Regions from separate parts of the Rhodococcus sp. IEGM 1330 genome, predicted to be linked through region 2. Evidence: predicted binding sites of a transcription regulator. Region 2 holds the regulator's gene; the other holds the start of a gene.

Region 1 (7,781 bases), 410 kb from region 2:
GGTAGCGCATCAGGGCATTGTGGTCACGAACTGCGATTCGCGGCGGCAGCCACATGACTCTGGCCCCCCGGACGGCACGCAGAGGCCCTTCCTCGGGGGCAACCACCACGACTTCGGCACCGCGCCGAGCTGCCGCGTCCACCGACTCGGCCAGTCGTGGATCCCCGGCGTCGTCGCCTGCCACCACCACCACGTCGAGTGGGCCGATCCACGGCGGAGTTCCGGTGCTTCGCACCAGAGGGACCCCGAGGCGATCGCCGAGCGCGGCGACGAGCAGGGATGCCGCCCGACTGCTCCGCCCGTCGCCGGTGACGATCACAACGCTCCGGGGACGCAGATCGGCCAACCGGGCGAGGACCGATTCGTCGACTGCGGTAGCGACGGCACGCACTTGTGCGCCCGCCAGCGCTGCACTGCGCAGGGAGCCCTCACGATCGGCTGCGATGAGAGCATCCGAATCGTCGAGATCGACCAGAGACGACACTGCCGTCATGGCTGCGACACCTCCCCTTACCTCACCCGCTCGAAACGTCCGCTTACCCACTCACGAACCCTTGGTAACCACTATTCCAGTCCGGCGCGAACGATGCTCAATATCTCTGTCGAAAGCGCGTCGACATCCGCTGCGGTGCGTGCTTCGACATTGAGTCGAAGCAGCGGTTCCGTGTTCGATGCCCGCAGGTTGAACCAGGCACCGTCGGCCAGCTCGACCGTCACCCCGTCGAGGCGGTCGATTCCGGCGGTTCGATCGGCGAAGGCCTCGAGCACCGCCTCGGTCCGTTCGGCAGCGTCGTCCACCGTCGAGTTGATCTCCCCCGACGCGCTGTAGGTCTCGTAGGTGGCCATCATTTCCGACAACGGGCGATCCTGTGCACCGAACGCAGCGAGAACGTGCAGGGCAGCGAGCATGCCGGAGTCTGCTCCCCAGAAGTCACGGAAGTAGTAGTGCGCAGAGTGCTCTCCGCCGAATATGGCTCCGGTGTCGGCCATCTGCTGCTTGATGAAAGAGTGCCCCACTCGGGTGCGAACCGGCGTTCCACCGAGCTTTTCCACCAGCTCCGGCACCGCGCGGGAGGTGATCAGATTGTGGATGACGACCGCGCCCGGCTCCTTGGCCAGCTCGCGCTCGGCCACCAGGCAGGTCACGGCCGATGGTGACACCGGGTCGCCCTTTTCGTCGACGACGAAGCACCGATCGGCGTCGCCGTCGAAGGCAAGTCCGATCTCGGAACCGGTCTCGACGACGAAACGCTGCAGGTCCACCAGGTTCGCTGGGTCGAGCGGATTGGCCTCGTGGTTGGGAAAGCTGCCGTCGAGCTCGAAGAACAAAGGCTCGATCGTCACCGGCAGCGGCGCGAATACGGCGGGCACGGTGTGGCCGCCCATGCCGTTGCCTGCATCCACTGCGATCTTCATGGAGCGAATACCCGACAGATCGACCAGGTCGCGCAAGAACTGGGCGTACTCGGCCAGCACGTCACGAGACGTCACCGTCCCGGCCTGGCCGTCGAACTCCGGTACCCCGTCCACCAATTCGGCTTTGACCGTGGCCAAGCCGGTGTCCTGGCCCACGGGCTTCGCACCGGCGCGGCAGAGCTTGATCCCGTTGTACTTCGCCGGATTGTGACTGGCGGTGAACATCGCTCCCGGACACTCGAGCAAGCCGGAGGCGAAGTAGAGCTGATCGGTCGACGCCAGCCCGATGTGCACCACGTCGAGGCCTTGAGCGGTGACGCCGTCGGCGAACGCCCGTGACAGTGCGGGCGAGGAATCCCGCATGTCGTGGCCGATGACGACCGAGCGCGCGGCCCCTGCCTCGTCGCGAACCAATCGTGCGAACGATGCACCGACGTCACGCACGAACGCCTCGTCGATCTGCTCACCTACGACGCCACGGACGTCGTAGGCCTTGATGACGGCGTTGACGGACTCTGCGGTACGGGCCACGAAGATTCTCCTGATGATCGTTGACGACGACGCCGCACATCGGCGTCGGATTATCGAGCGTCGGTAGCGGTGCGATCCACACCAAGTATCGGCAGACCATTGCGGTCCGTTTCAGTCCTGCTCCTCGAACCTTGCCAGACGGCCGACGGACCGGCCAGTCGGACCGATGCACACCACACTCTGTGTGCTCGGGCGGCTCAGGACGTGGGGTCGGGAAGAACTCGAAGGTGCCCGCGCCTGCCCGTTCGGACGGCCGGAACGGATCGGCGTTCGGTGTCGAACGACCGAGAGACCGAGCGGTCGGCGCTCTCGCGATCCTCGGAGCGGACGCGATCGCCGCGACCCGCCTCGCGTACGGCCTCCGCGAGAGCCGTCAGATCGTCCTCGTCGGGGCTCGACGTCGAGTAGCCGCCTTCGTAACGCATCAGTTCCCAGCCCTTGGGAGCGGTGGTGGTCGACGCGTGCACCTCGCACAGATCCCAGGAATGCGGTTCGTCGACTGTGGCCAGCGGCCCGACGACGGCGGTGGAATCGGAGTAGACGTATGTGAGCGTCGCAACGGCAGAACGGTTGCAACCAGGCCTGCAGCAGCCACGCAGTGATCTCACGAGTGCAGAGTATCCGGTGGGTGCAACCGACCGAACGACCGACACACCGGACGAGCGCGATAACCTCCCCCTATGCCTCGATTCTCATCCGCGCGCAGGATCACCTCTCGGTCCGTGGCTCGGCACGGCCGCGGCGTCCGCGGACCGGTTCTGCCCGAGGACATCCCGGCCAGGCGCTCACGAGCCGAGAAGTTCGACCGGCTGGTGCTCGAGGCATTCGCGCGGATCGATCATCGGTGGCACGAGAAGCTCTCGAAGCTCGACATCGCCGTGGACGAGGTACCCAAGATCAGGGCGTTGGATCCGGAATCGGTGACGTGGCCACCCGAGGTGGTGGCGGAAGGTCCGGTACCGCTCTCGCGATTGGTACCCGCCGGCATCGACAAGCGCGGGGAGACGACACGCGCCAGGGTGGTGCTGTTCCGGCGACCGCTGGAACGGCGCGCCAAGCACCCGGAGGACTTGGAAGATCTGTTGTTCGAAGTTCTGGTCGAGCAAGTGGCGACGTATCTCGGCATCGACCCCGACGAGGTCGATCCTTCCGGGGAGTGATCGATACGTCCGGAGATGGAACCGAACTACTCAGCCGATTCCGCGCTTGAGCCTGCGACGCTCCCGCTCGGACAGCCCGCCCCAGATACCGAACCGCTCGTCGTTGGCGAGCGCGTACTCGAGGCACTCGTCCTTGACCTCACAGCCGAGGCAGATGCGCTTGGCCTCGCGGGTGGAGCCACCCTTTTCCGGGAAGAAGGCCTCGGGGTCGGTCTGCGCACACAGAGCGCGCTCCTGCCACTGGTCCTCGATCTCCTCGAACATCTCGTCGAAACCCGCGACGAGACTGAGGAACGGCTTGGCTGGTGGAACCGACTCGGCGACGAACGGCATCGAGTCGACGTCGGAATCCGAATCCAGTTCGACGTCGATGACGTCGACGTCGTTGTCGGTCTCGTCCGTTGGGACGACGTATGCAGAACCCGCGTCGATCGAGACGCTCGAATCTGCGCCGATGCCGGACTCGGTTTGCGGCGCGTCGTCGACAGCGCTGAGATGTGCAGTGGGTCCGCCCCGCTGATCACGTGTCACGTGCTGGTCATACATCGCTTCCGCCTCCTCACCTGTGGTAGCGCAGATACTTTCGGTCCTCGTGTTCTCGAATACCTTGCCCCGCGCGGATATTCGATCGAGCTGGTCCAACGTGCCGGTCCGACTCTCGACCTCTACTCGACGTCCAGTCAGGGACGAACAGGAAGGGAACGAGTGTTCGAAACCAGGTTCGCTGCAATCGAACTCGTGCCGCGAACACTGAATGACATACCTGTGATTAGACACGTCCAGGTGTGTTGCGGTCAAGCCGATCGCGCAAATCCAATACCATCACATGCCCGAAATCGGCGCTCTCCCCGGATCGGAGCCCGTCCCGTGCGTGTCGCATCGGTTCTCGCCGCCACAAACGGTCGACGTGGACGTTGCGGCACCGGGTGGGCGCTCACCCCGCACCACCGCAACCCCACTAGGCTCGCGTGTTGTGAAAGTTACTGTTCTGGTCGGTGGCGTCGGTGGCGCTCGGTTTCTGCAGGGCCTGAAAACGTTGTTCGGCGACGAGCCCGAGCACGAGATCACCGCCGTGGTCAACGTCGGCGACGACGTGTGGATGCACGGACTCCGCATCTGCCCGGATCTCGACACGTGCATGTACACCCTCGGTGGAGGAATCGACACCGATCGCGGCTGGGGTCGCATCGCGGAGACCTGGAACGCTCGGGACGAGTTGGCAGCCTACGGTGCCGATCCCGACTGGTTCGGACTCGGCGACCGCGACATCGCCACGCACCTGATCCGCAGTCGTATGTTGCGCACCGGCTTTCCGCTGTCCGCCGTCACCGAAGCCCTGTGCAACCGATGGCAACCCGGAGTCCGGCTCCTGCCCGTCACCGACGATCGCTCCGAGACGCACGTCGTCGTCACCGATCCCGACGACCCGAGCGGTGAGCAGCAGCGCGCAATTCACTTCCAGGAGTGGTGGGTTCGGTACCGCGCACAGATTCCGACCCACAGCTTCGCCAACATCGGGGCCGAACAGGCAACTCCGGCACCGGGAGTCGTCGAGGCGATCGCCGAGGCCGACGCCGTCGTCCTCGCGCCGTCCAATCCGGTGGTGAGCGTCGGCGCGATCCTCGCGGTGCCGGGAATCCGCGGGGCGCTTCGCACGACGGCCGCCAAGGTGGTCGGCCTCTCCCCCGTCGTCGACGGTAAGCCGTTGCGCGGCATGGCCGACGAGTGCCTGTCCGTCATCGGAGTCGAGACCACGGCGGAGGCGGTGGGCCGCCACTACGGAAGTCGAAGCGGCACCGGCATTCTCGACGCATGGCTGGTGCACACCACCGATACGGCAGTCGTCGACGGAGTGGACGTACAGTCGGTTCCGTTGCTGATGACCGACCCCGAGACCACAGCAGCCATGGCCCGCACCGCTCTGCGCGCAGCCGGACTCGACCTGTGACCGACACTCGCGATCCCGATTCGATCCGGTCGGCACCCGGGGATCACGCTCCGGGCGGCTCGATCGAAATACTGCCGGTGACCGGGCTCCCCGAGTTCCGGCCCGGCGACGACTTGGCGGCAACCGTTGCGGACCGAGCGCCGTGGTTGCGTGACGGCGACATCCTGATCGTCACCAGCAAGATCATCTCCAAGGTCGAGGGCCGTCTGGTGCAGGCACCCCGTGATGCGGACGAGCGAGATGCCGCCCGCAGAGTCCTCGTGGAGCAGGAAGCCGTGCGCATCGTCGCACGCAAGGGCCGAACCCTCATCACCGAGAATCGACTCGGCATCGTGCAGGCCGCGTCGGGAATCGACGGCTCCAACGTCGACGGCGGCGAACTGGCGCTGCTGCCCGAGAACCCCGACGCCAGTGCCGCAGCGCTTCGCACTGCACTCGGTGCGCTGCTGGGGGTGACGGTCGCCGTGGTCGTCACCGACACCATGGGACGGGCATGGCGGATCGGCCAGACCGACGCCGCCATCGGTGCTGCGGGCCTGAGCGTCGTACATGCATACGCCGGAGCCGAGGACGGTCAGGGAAACGAGCTCGTCGTCACCGAGGTCGCGATCGCCGACGAGCTCGCTGCCGCGGGCGATCTGGTGAAGGGGAAACTCGGCGGGGTTCCGATCGCCGTCGTACGCGGACTGACTCCCGTCGACGACGGTTCCACCGCCGCGACGCTGCTGCGCGGCGGCGAGGACGATCTGTTCTGGCTCGGCACCACCGAGGCACTCGATCGTGGTCGACGCGAGGCGCTGCTACTCCGACGGTCGGTGCGCTCGTTCACCGACGAACCGGTCGATCCCGAAGCCGTTCGTTCGGCCGTGGCCGATGCCCTCACCGCCCCGGCCCCGCACCACACCCGTCCGGTTCGGTTCGTCTGGGTCAGGACCCCCGCTGTGCGGCGCCGGCTGCTCGAGACGATGCGTGAGCAATGGCGTACCGATCTGGCCGGCGACGGACTGAGCGAGGAGCGGATCGCCGCCAGACTCGGCCGCGGCGACATCTTGTTCGACGCCCCCGAAATCGTGATCCCGTTCTGTGTGCCCGACGGCGCGCACTCGTACCCCGACGAGCGGCGTCGAACCGCGGAGGACACGATGTTCACCGTCGCCGTCGGTGCGGCCGTCCAAGGGCTGCTCGTCGCCCTCGCTGTGCGTGAACTGGGCAGCTGCTGGATCGGTTCGACGATTTTCGCCGCCGATACCGTGCGCGCCGAACTCGGCCTGCGCGCGGACTGGAAAGCGATGGGAGCCATCGCAATCGGGCACCCCAGCGAATCGCTGACCGTTCGAGATCCGGTGGTCCCCGGGTCCACGCTGCTGGAGCTCTGAGTCGTGTCCACGCCCACGCCGCCTCATTCGACACTGTGGCACTCGGCTGAAACGACACTCGACCGATGGGCACCGTCGGACTCGGGCGAGGAATCGCTTCGGCACACCATGCTGGCGTTTCTCGACAGCAACCCGAACGCCTGTCTGCGCGCCAACGAGGCCGGCCATTTCACCGCGTCCTCGCTGGTACTCGACACGTCGGGAACCCGTGTACTGCTGACGCTTCATCCCAAGGTCGGTCGGTGGATTCAACTCGGCGGCCACTGCGAACCGACGGACGAGACGGTTGTCGACGCAGCGCTACGGGAGGCCACCGAAGAATCCGGGATCGCCGATCTGACGATCGATCCGATTCTGCTCTCCGCCCACACGCACCCGATCACCTGCTCGCTCGGCAAGCCGACGCGGCACCTCGACCTGAGGTTTCTGGTCCGGGCTCCGGACGGCGCGCGAGCAGTACGCAGCGAGGAATCGACGGATCTGCGCTGGTGGCCGGTCGATGCCCTGCCCGACGACGCCGAGCGCGAGACGATCGACCACCTCGTCTCGCTCGCCGCACGCCGCCGGTAGCGACGAGCAGATCGGGTCAGACGTCGGTGGAGAAGCGGACTCCACCGTCGGGCAGCTTGACCCCGGGCCACACGCGCGCGCCGCGGAGCAACTCACAGCGAGCACCGATGTCGGCACCGTCGCCGATGACCGCGTCGCGCACCAGTGCGCGGGGTCCGATACGGGCACCGAAGCCGAGAATGGATCGCTCGACGACGGCCCCTGCTTCGACGATCGCACCGTCGAACACGACGGCACCGTCGAGGCGTGCACCCGCCCCGATCTCGGCACCGCGTCCGACGACGGTTCCACCGATCAGCAAGGCACCCGGTGCCACGCCTGCACCCGGATGAACCAACGATTCGCCGCGATCACCGTGCAGTGCCGGCGACGGCGCGATGCCGCGCACCAGATCGGCCGAGCCCTTGACGAAATCCTCCGGTGTTCCCATGTCGCGCCAGTACGCACTGTCGACGTGCCCGTAGACCTTCTTGTCCTCGGCGAGCAAGGCAGGGAACACCTCTCGCTCCACCGACACCGGGCGGTCGGACGGAATGGACTCGATGATCTCGCGCTTGAAGACGTAGCAGCCCGCATTGATCTGATCGGTCGGCGGGTCCTGAGTCTTTTCGAGAAACGCTGTCACTCGGCCGGATTCGTCCGTCGGCACGCAACCGAACGCGCGCGGGTCACCGACGCGAACCAGATGCAACGTGACATCGGCGTCGGTGGTCCGATGCGTATCGAGTACCGCTGTCAGATCGGTGCCGCCCAGGACGTCACCGTTGAAGACCATGACGT
Region 2 (7,781 bases):
AACGCGAGATTCGCGACACCGCCGATGCGTTGAACGACCGCAATCTGCGCAACACCGAGATCGTTCCGCTGTACGCGAGACTCTCTGCGGCCGAGCAGCATCGAGTGTTCTCACCGCACTCGGGCAGGCGCGTGGTGCTGTCGACGAACGTTGCGGAGACATCGCTGACAGTCCCCGGTATCCGCTACGTGGTAGACCCGGGTACGGCCCGAATCTCGCGATACTCGTTGCGCACCAAGGTTCAACGCCTCCCCATCGAGCCGATCTCCCAGGCATCGGCGCGGCAGCGGGCCGGCCGCTGTGGTCGCGTCGCCGACGGCATCTGCATCCGGTTGTATTCCGAAGAGGACTTCGAGTCCCGTCCGCAGTTCACCGAGCCGGAGATTCTGCGTACCAACCTGGCGTCGGTCATTTTGCAGATGACCGCCCTCGGGCTCGGCAAGATCGATGCCTTCCCCTTCGTCGAGCCACCGGACCCGCGCAGCATCAGGGACGGCATCGGCCTACTCGAAGAATTGGGGGCGCTGAAGCCGGCCACCAAGGATGGCACCGCGGAACTGACCACCATCGGCCGGGAACTCTCGGCACTGCCGGTCGATCCTCGGATGGCGCGGATGCTCGTCGAGGCCAACGGCAACGGCTCTCTGCGTGACGCGTTGGTGGTCGTTGCGGCCCTGTCGATTCAGGACGTTCGAGAGCGTCCCGCCGAGCATCAGCAGGCAGCGGACGAGAAGCATGCGCGTTTCGCCGTGGAGAACTCCGACTTCCTCGCGTACGTGAAGCTCTGGACCTACCTGCGCGAACAGCGGAACGAGTTGTCCTCCAACCAGTTCCGACGCATGTGCCGAACCGAGTTCCTGCACTATCTACGTATTCGCGAGTGGCAGGATCTGCACGGCCAATTACGTCAGATCACCCGCGGGCTCGGGTGGACGGTGCCCGACGCCGACTCCACCGAGACCGCCCTGCATCAGTCGCTGCTGTCCGGATTGCTCTCGCATGTCGGGCTCAGGGAGGGTGACAAGCGCGAGTTCCTCGGCGCCCGCGGAGCGCACTTCGCGATCTTCCCGGGCTCGGGTCTGTTCAAGAAACCCCCGCGCTGGGTCATGGCCGCAGAACTGGTCGAGACCGGACGCCTGTGGGGCCGCATGGCCGCCCGCATCGAGCCGGAGTGGGCCGAACGGTTGGCACCGCACCTGGTCAAAAGGACGTATTCGGAACCTCACTGGTCCATCAAGCGGGAATCGGCGATGGCCTACGAACGGGTGACGCTCTACGGCATTCCGTTGGTGACGCAACGTCCGGTGAACTACCACCGCATCGACCCCGAGGCGTCCCGCGAGCTGTTCATCCGACATGCGCTGGTGGAAGGTGAATGGAAGACCCAACACGCGTTCTTCCACAAGAACAGGGCTCTGCTCGACGACGTCGGCGAACTGGAGCATCGCGCTCGGCGGCGCGACATCGTCGTCGACGACGACGCTCTCTTCGACTTCTACGACGCACGTATCGCCCCAGAGGCGGTGTCGGCGCGGCACTTCGACACCTGGTGGAAGAAGGCACGCAGGCAGGAACCGCACCTACTCGATTTCACCACCGACACCGTCGTCAACTCCGACGCGGCCTCGGTACTGACCGGCGCGTATCCCGACGCATGGCGACAGGGCGAGATCCAGTTCCCACTGACGTATCAGTTCGAGCCGGGCACGGCGGCCGACGGAGTCACCGCTCGGATTCCGATCGCTCTCCTCGCTCAGGTACAGCCGGTCGGCTTCGACTGGCTGGTTCCCGGAATGCGCGGCGAGTTGGTGACCGCACTGATCAAGACACTGCCGAAAGCCCTGCGGCGCAACGTCGTTCCGGCTCCCGACTTCGCGGCCGCGGCGTTGGCGGTCATGAAGCCGCGCGCGGAAACTCTGGTGACGGCCTTGGCACGTGAGCTGTCACGGGCTGCGCAGTGCCACATCACGGCGAAGGACTTCGATGTTGCGGCACTGCCCGATCACCTGAAGATGACGTTCGCGGCCGTCGATCCGTCCGGAAAGGTGTTGGGCAGCAACAAGGATCTGACTGTTCTGCGCACGAACCTATCCGGGGAAGTCGGTCGTCAGGTGGCGAGCGCGGTGGGTGATGCGGAACGCGCGCCCTCGCTGGCCTGGACTTCGGGCACGCTCGGTCGGTTGGAGTCGACGGTCACCAGAGAGGTGGCCGGACAGAAGGTCACCGGCTACCCGGCGTTGGTGCCCGAAGGACAGGGCGTAGCGGTGCGAGTTCTCAGCACGCCCGCGCAGGCGCGGGCCGCGATGCGGTCGGGAACCAGAGCTCTACTGCTGTCGACGGCCCCGAAGGGAGCCAAGGCACTGCTGGCCGGACTGCCGACCGCCGAACGCCTTGCCCTCGGCCAGAATCCGTACGGCGGAGTCGATGCACTCCTCGAAGAATGCCGGGCTCTCGCGGTCGAGGAAGCGATGGATGCGCACGGTGGACCGGTACGAGATCCCGAGGCTTTCGACAAGCTCCGGGCGCTCGTCGACGCGGAGGTTCCACAGCGTACCTCCGCGGTGCTCGCCCTGGTTCGCCCTGTGCTGACCGCTGCCCTGGCATTGTCCGCGCAACTTCAATCCTCCTCGGGCGAGCCGGCAGATGATGTTCGGGAACAGCTCGACGGCTTGATCTTTCGCGGGTTCGTCACCGAGTTCGGTTCTCGCAGATTGGCAGACCTTCCGCGCTATATCGCGGCTGCGACGAAGCGGTTGGCGACCCTGCCGAGCAGCGCGGGCCGTGACGCGGCGGCGATGGATGTACTCGATCGGGTGTACGCGTCGTACGGGCGACTGTTGGATTCGCTTCCGGAAAGCAGAAAGAACAGTTCCGGGGTACAGGAACTGTTCTGGATGATCGAGGAGTTGCGCGTGGGATTGTTCGCCCAGGGGATTCGTACGGCGTATCCGGTCTCGGAGAAGCGCATCGAGAAGGCGATCTCGGACCAGAGTCGCTGACGGGCAGGACTGTCAGTCGATGTCGGCGGACTCGCGGTGCTTGCGCAGTTCGTGGATTTCTTTCTCGAAGTCCTCGGCCGAGCTGAACGAGCGGTAGACGGAAGCGAAGCGCAGGTAGGCCACTTCGTCCAGATCACGGAGTGGACCGAGAATGGCCAACCCCACTTCGTTGCTGGGAATCTCTGCGGATCCCGCTGCACGGATGGCGTCCTCGACCTGCTGTGCCAGCAGGTTCAGCGCATCGTTGTCCACATCTCTGCCCTGGCAGGCGCGTCGGACTCCCTTGACGACTTTCTCGCGGCTGAACGGCTCGGTCACGCCGCTGCGTTTCACGACTGCAAGCACTGCGGCCTCGACGGTCGTGAATCGACGACCGCACTCCGGGCAGGATCGACGCCGCCGGATTGCTTGCCCCTCGTCCATCTCACGCGAGTCGACCACGCGTGAGTCGGGATGCCTGCAGAACGGGCAATGCATAAGGGATCCTCCGTCGTAGCCGATGCTCCGACGACGAGCACGCACATCGGGGCAGTCTGTCGAGGATACTCAGTCTTCTCGAACCCGACGGGGCCGGTGGTCATCTGCCGGGCGTGTACTCGACGAGAGCTCCGTCGTGCACTTCGACCACACCGGCCGGCTGCGCGCCTGCATCGGGGGCAACGGCCCGCAGGTTCGCGATGCCGATCAGGCCGCCTGCCACGACCAGGACCGCCAACACGGTCAGCACGAGCGATCGCATCCGAACCGGCTGACTCGCGAAGTGCGCGGAGGTCGCGTCGAACTCGCGATCGGCCTCCTCGCGATCGGTGACATCGGTCCACGACGGATCGAGGACCGGGAGGCACGGTGCGCTCTGCGTACGGGGTGCCGTGACACCGTGCATCCCGATGGGACTCTGCAGAACGGGACGCGCCCGGCGGCGACGCTCGACGACAGTGGATCGGGCACGGACACCGGCGGCGGTGGGGCGATCGGTGATGATGGTCATCGGAACCTCGACTTCGCTCGTTGGATCGAATGTTCGATCAGGCGTTCGATGGACGCTTGTTCGAAGTTCTATCACGAGCCTCCGACAAAGTCTGTAGAAAACGCGACACGAGTCGAACAGATGTTTGATTCAACAGCTGATACACGCTAGATTCGTGTCAGAAACCACACGCCACGAGTCGACACCATCAACTCCAGTCCGCGCAGACCTACCCCGCAGACCGGATCCAGGACACCAGCAGGAGGCCGACAGCATGAAGGACGAGACCTCGACGAGGTCGACCACGCGTTCCACGACGACGGGTTCCAAGACGACCGGAGCCAGGGCCACCGCAACGAAGGCCGCAGCGGGTAAGCCGGCCGCGGAACCGACATCCAAGGCCATGGAGGTCGACACCGACATCAGTGCGGGTCTCACCGAGCGGCAGCGGAAGGTACTCGAGGTCATTCGCGCTTCGGTCACCGAGCGCGGTTACCCACCGAGCATTCGGGAGATCGGTGATGCGGTCGGCCTGACATCGACCTCCTCCGTCGCTCACCAACTCCGCACCCTCGAGCGCAAGGGCTTCCTCCGGCGCGACGCCAACCGCCCCCGCGCCGTCGACGTCCGCGGTCTCGACGAGGTGCAGGCCGATCAGGCTGCCGCCGCCGTCGACGGATCGCCGGCGTCCGAGGAACAGGATCGGTTGCCGACCCCGACGTTCGTACCGGTATTGGGCCGGATCGCCGCCGGCGGTCCGATTCTGGCCGAAGAGGCCGTCGAGGACGTGTTTCCGCTCCCCCGCGAGCTGGTGGGTCAGGGTTCTCTGTTTCTGCTCAAGGTGGTCGGCGAGTCGATGATCGACGCGGCGATCTGCGACGGCGACTGGGTGGTTGTTCGTCAGCAGTCCGTGGCCGACAACGGCGACATCGTCGCTGCCATGATCGACGGCGAGGCCACCGTCAAGACGTTCAAGCGGTCCAAGGGCGAGGTGTGGCTGCTGCCGCACAACCCGCTCTTCGAGCCGATTCCGGGCAACAACGCCGCGATCCTCGGCAAGGTCGTCACCGTGATGCGCAAGCTGTAGAAATCGACACCGAAGTGACACGCGAAGGGCCGCAGCACATAGTGCTGCGGCCCTCTGCGTTCTTCGGATCAGCGGATCACAGATTCAATCCGCGGCCGATGATCTCCTTCATGATTTCGGTGGTGCCGCCGTAGATGGTCTGCACACGAGAGTCCATGTACGCCTTGGCGATCGGGTATTCCTTCATGTAGCCGTAGCCACCGTGCAGCTGCAGGCACCGGTCGATCAGTTTCACCTGATTCTCGGTGGTCCACCACTTCGCCATCGCGGCTTCTTGGACGGTCAACTTGTCTGCGTTGAGCAGTTCGATGAACTTGTCCACCATGATTCGGGTGGCGGTGGTTTCGGTGGCCAACTCCGCCAACACGAATCGGGTGTTCTGGAACTTGCCGATCGACTTTCCGAAGGCCTTGCGGTCGCGGCAGTACTGGATGGTCATGTCCAGTGCCGATTCCATCGCCGCTGCGGCGACGACGGCGATGGAGAGCCGCTCCTGAGGCAGATTCTGCATCAGGTAGATGAAGCCCATGCCCTCGTCGCCGAGCAGGTTGGCAGCGGGCACGCGAACATCGGTGAAGCTGAGTTCGGCGGTGTCCTGGGCCTTCATGCCGATCTTGTCGAGGTTGCGGCCTCGCTCGAATCCGGGCATGTCGCGTTCGACGACCAGCAGGCTGAAGCCCTGTGCGCCCTTCTCGGGATCGGTGCACGCCACGACGATGATCAAATCGGCGTTGATTCCGTTGGTGATGAATGTCTTCGAGCCGTTGAGCACCCAGTCGTCGCCGTCGCGTACGGCCTTGGTCTTGATGCCCTGCAGGTCGCTTCCGGTGCCCGGCTCGGTCATCGCGATCGCGGTGATCAGTTCGCCGGAGCAGAATCCGGGGAGCCAGCGCTGCTTCTGCTCGTCATTCGCAAGATCGATCAGATACGGCGCGACGACGTCGTTGTGCAGGGTGAAGCCGATACCGCTGTATCCACCGCGGGTGGTTTCCTCGGTGACGATGGCGTTGTAGCGGAAGTCCTTGACTCCGCCGCCGCCGAATTCCTCGGGCGCAGCCGTTCCGAGGAAGCCCTGCTTACCGGCCTCGACCCAGACGCCGCGGTCGACGATGTTCTGCTCTTCCCACTTCGCATGATTGGGGGCTACGTGCTGTTCGAGAAACTTCCGGTACGACTCCCGGAACAGCTCGTGCTCGGGCTCGAAAAGTGTGCGTTCCACGAATGTCTCCTTGTTCGGTGCATACCGACGTCGACCTGTGAACGGTGTCATTCGCGGTCGTCGGTACGACTGACGTCACGTTCCAACAGTACGTTCGGGGTACAGCGGAGGTCGATGACCAAAACGTGCGCGATCCGTGACCGACCCCGCTAGCGACCTCGTTTGCCTGTACTCCTCGCGAGCGCCGAGACGATCGGGTAGCCGACAAGGATGCCGACGGAACCCCACGCGATACCGCCGAGCTCGACCGATCCGACAGCCAGTGTCAGGTCACCGATTCCGGCGACGAGCGCCGCAGCGACGACCATGAGATTGACCGGATCGGTGAAGTCGACCTTCGCGTCGGTCCAGATGCGAACGCCCAGTAGCCCGATGAGTCCGTACAGAACCAGGGTCGCTCCCCCGATGACGCCGTCGGGCACGGTGAAGATCAGGGCACCGAACTTGGGCGAGAACGCCAGCACTATCGCGGTGACGGCCGCGACCCAGTACGCGGCCGTCGAATAGACGCGGGTGGCGGCCATGACCCCGATGTTCTCGGCGTACGTGGTGGTGCCCGAGCCACCAGCGGCTCCGGCCAGGGTGGTCGCCAACCCGTCGGCGATCAGCGCGTCGCCTGCCACGTCGTCGAGGTTCTTGCCGGTCATCGCAGCGACGGCCTTGACGTGTCCGACGTTCTCGGCGACGAGGACGATCACCACCGGCAGCGCCACCAGGATCACCGACAGCTCGAACGACGGTCCACGGAACTCCGGCAGGCCGATCCAGCTCGCCGCACTCAGAGCGTCGAGGCGTGGCTGCGCGATTCCACCGGTGACCGCGGCGAACACCCAACCGACGACGACACCGACCAGAATTCCGAGTCGCCCGAGCAGTCCCGGTCCGATGGCCGTGGCCAACAGAATGGCGACAAGCGTGACGGCGGCGATGAGGGGCTGCGCCTCGAACGACGTCGTCGCGGCCGGGGCCAGATTCAACCCGATCAACACGACCACGGCACCGGTGACCACGGGCGGCATGGCGGCGTCGAGCACGCGCCGACCGGCGATCTTGACCACGACCCCGATGGCCGCGAGTACGAGTCCGACGCACAGAACGGCGCCGAGCTGCGCGGCCGGGCCGTTCGCCTGGGTGGCACCGAGCGGAGCAAGGAATGCGAAGGACGACCCGAGGTAGCTGGGCACGCGCCCCCGGGTGATGATCAGGAACAGCACCGTCCCGATGCCCGAGAACAGCAGTGTCGTCGACACCGGGAAGCCGGTGATCGTCGGAACGAGCAACGTGGCACCGAACATCGCGACGACATGCTGCATCCCGATGCCGACGGTGCGCGGCCACGTCAATCTCTCGTCCGGTGCCACCACCGCCCCGGCCTCGACGGTCTTTCCGTTTCCGTGCAGCGTCCAACCCAGATTTCTCATGATGGGAAAAGACTATGGCGTCAGCCGAGGATCGCGCTCACTGCCTCACGGGCAGCGGCGGTGCTGTCCGTTTTGAGCGCTGCGGCGG

Evidence for each region. The regulator LexA, encoded in region 2, represses DNA repair genes until DNA is damaged. The targets are predictions, from matches to a motif close to CGAACANNTGTTCG.
Region 1: a site for LexA is predicted at 3,806-3,819, ahead of cofD (2-phospho-L-lactate transferase). Genes of this name have one in related genera too.

What each region holds. Positions count from the first base shown of each region.
Region 1 covers NZ_JAWLSB010000001.1:520,002-527,782, reverse strand. The annotation lists gene R4P57_RS02360 (tobH protein) at 1-493, opposite strand, end outside; gene R4P57_RS02355 (phosphomannomutase/phosphoglucomutase) at 565-1,947, opposite strand; gene R4P57_RS02350 (DUF3499 domain-containing protein) at 2,145-2,555, opposite strand; gene R4P57_RS02345 (metallopeptidase family protein) at 2,628-3,107, shown strand; gene R4P57_RS02340 (WhiB family transcriptional regulator) at 3,138-3,371, opposite strand; gene cofD (2-phospho-L-lactate transferase) at 4,081-5,055, shown strand; gene R4P57_RS02330 (coenzyme F420-0:L-glutamate ligase) at 5,052-6,431, shown strand; gene R4P57_RS02325 (NUDIX hydrolase) at 6,540-7,001, shown strand; gene R4P57_RS02320 (NDP-sugar synthase) at 7,018-7,781, opposite strand, start outside.
Region 2 covers NZ_JAWLSB010000001.1:929,743-937,523, reverse strand. The annotation lists gene hrpA (ATP-dependent RNA helicase HrpA) at 1-2,999, shown strand, start outside; gene nrdR (transcriptional regulator NrdR) at 3,012-3,476, opposite strand; gene R4P57_RS04315 (hypothetical protein) at 3,577-3,987, opposite strand; gene lexA (transcriptional repressor LexA) at 4,370-5,053, shown strand; gene R4P57_RS04305 (acyl-CoA dehydrogenase family protein) at 5,130-6,272, opposite strand; gene R4P57_RS04300 (uracil-xanthine permease family protein) at 6,422-7,693, opposite strand; gene ptsP (phosphoenolpyruvate--protein phosphotransferase) at 7,714-7,781, opposite strand, start outside.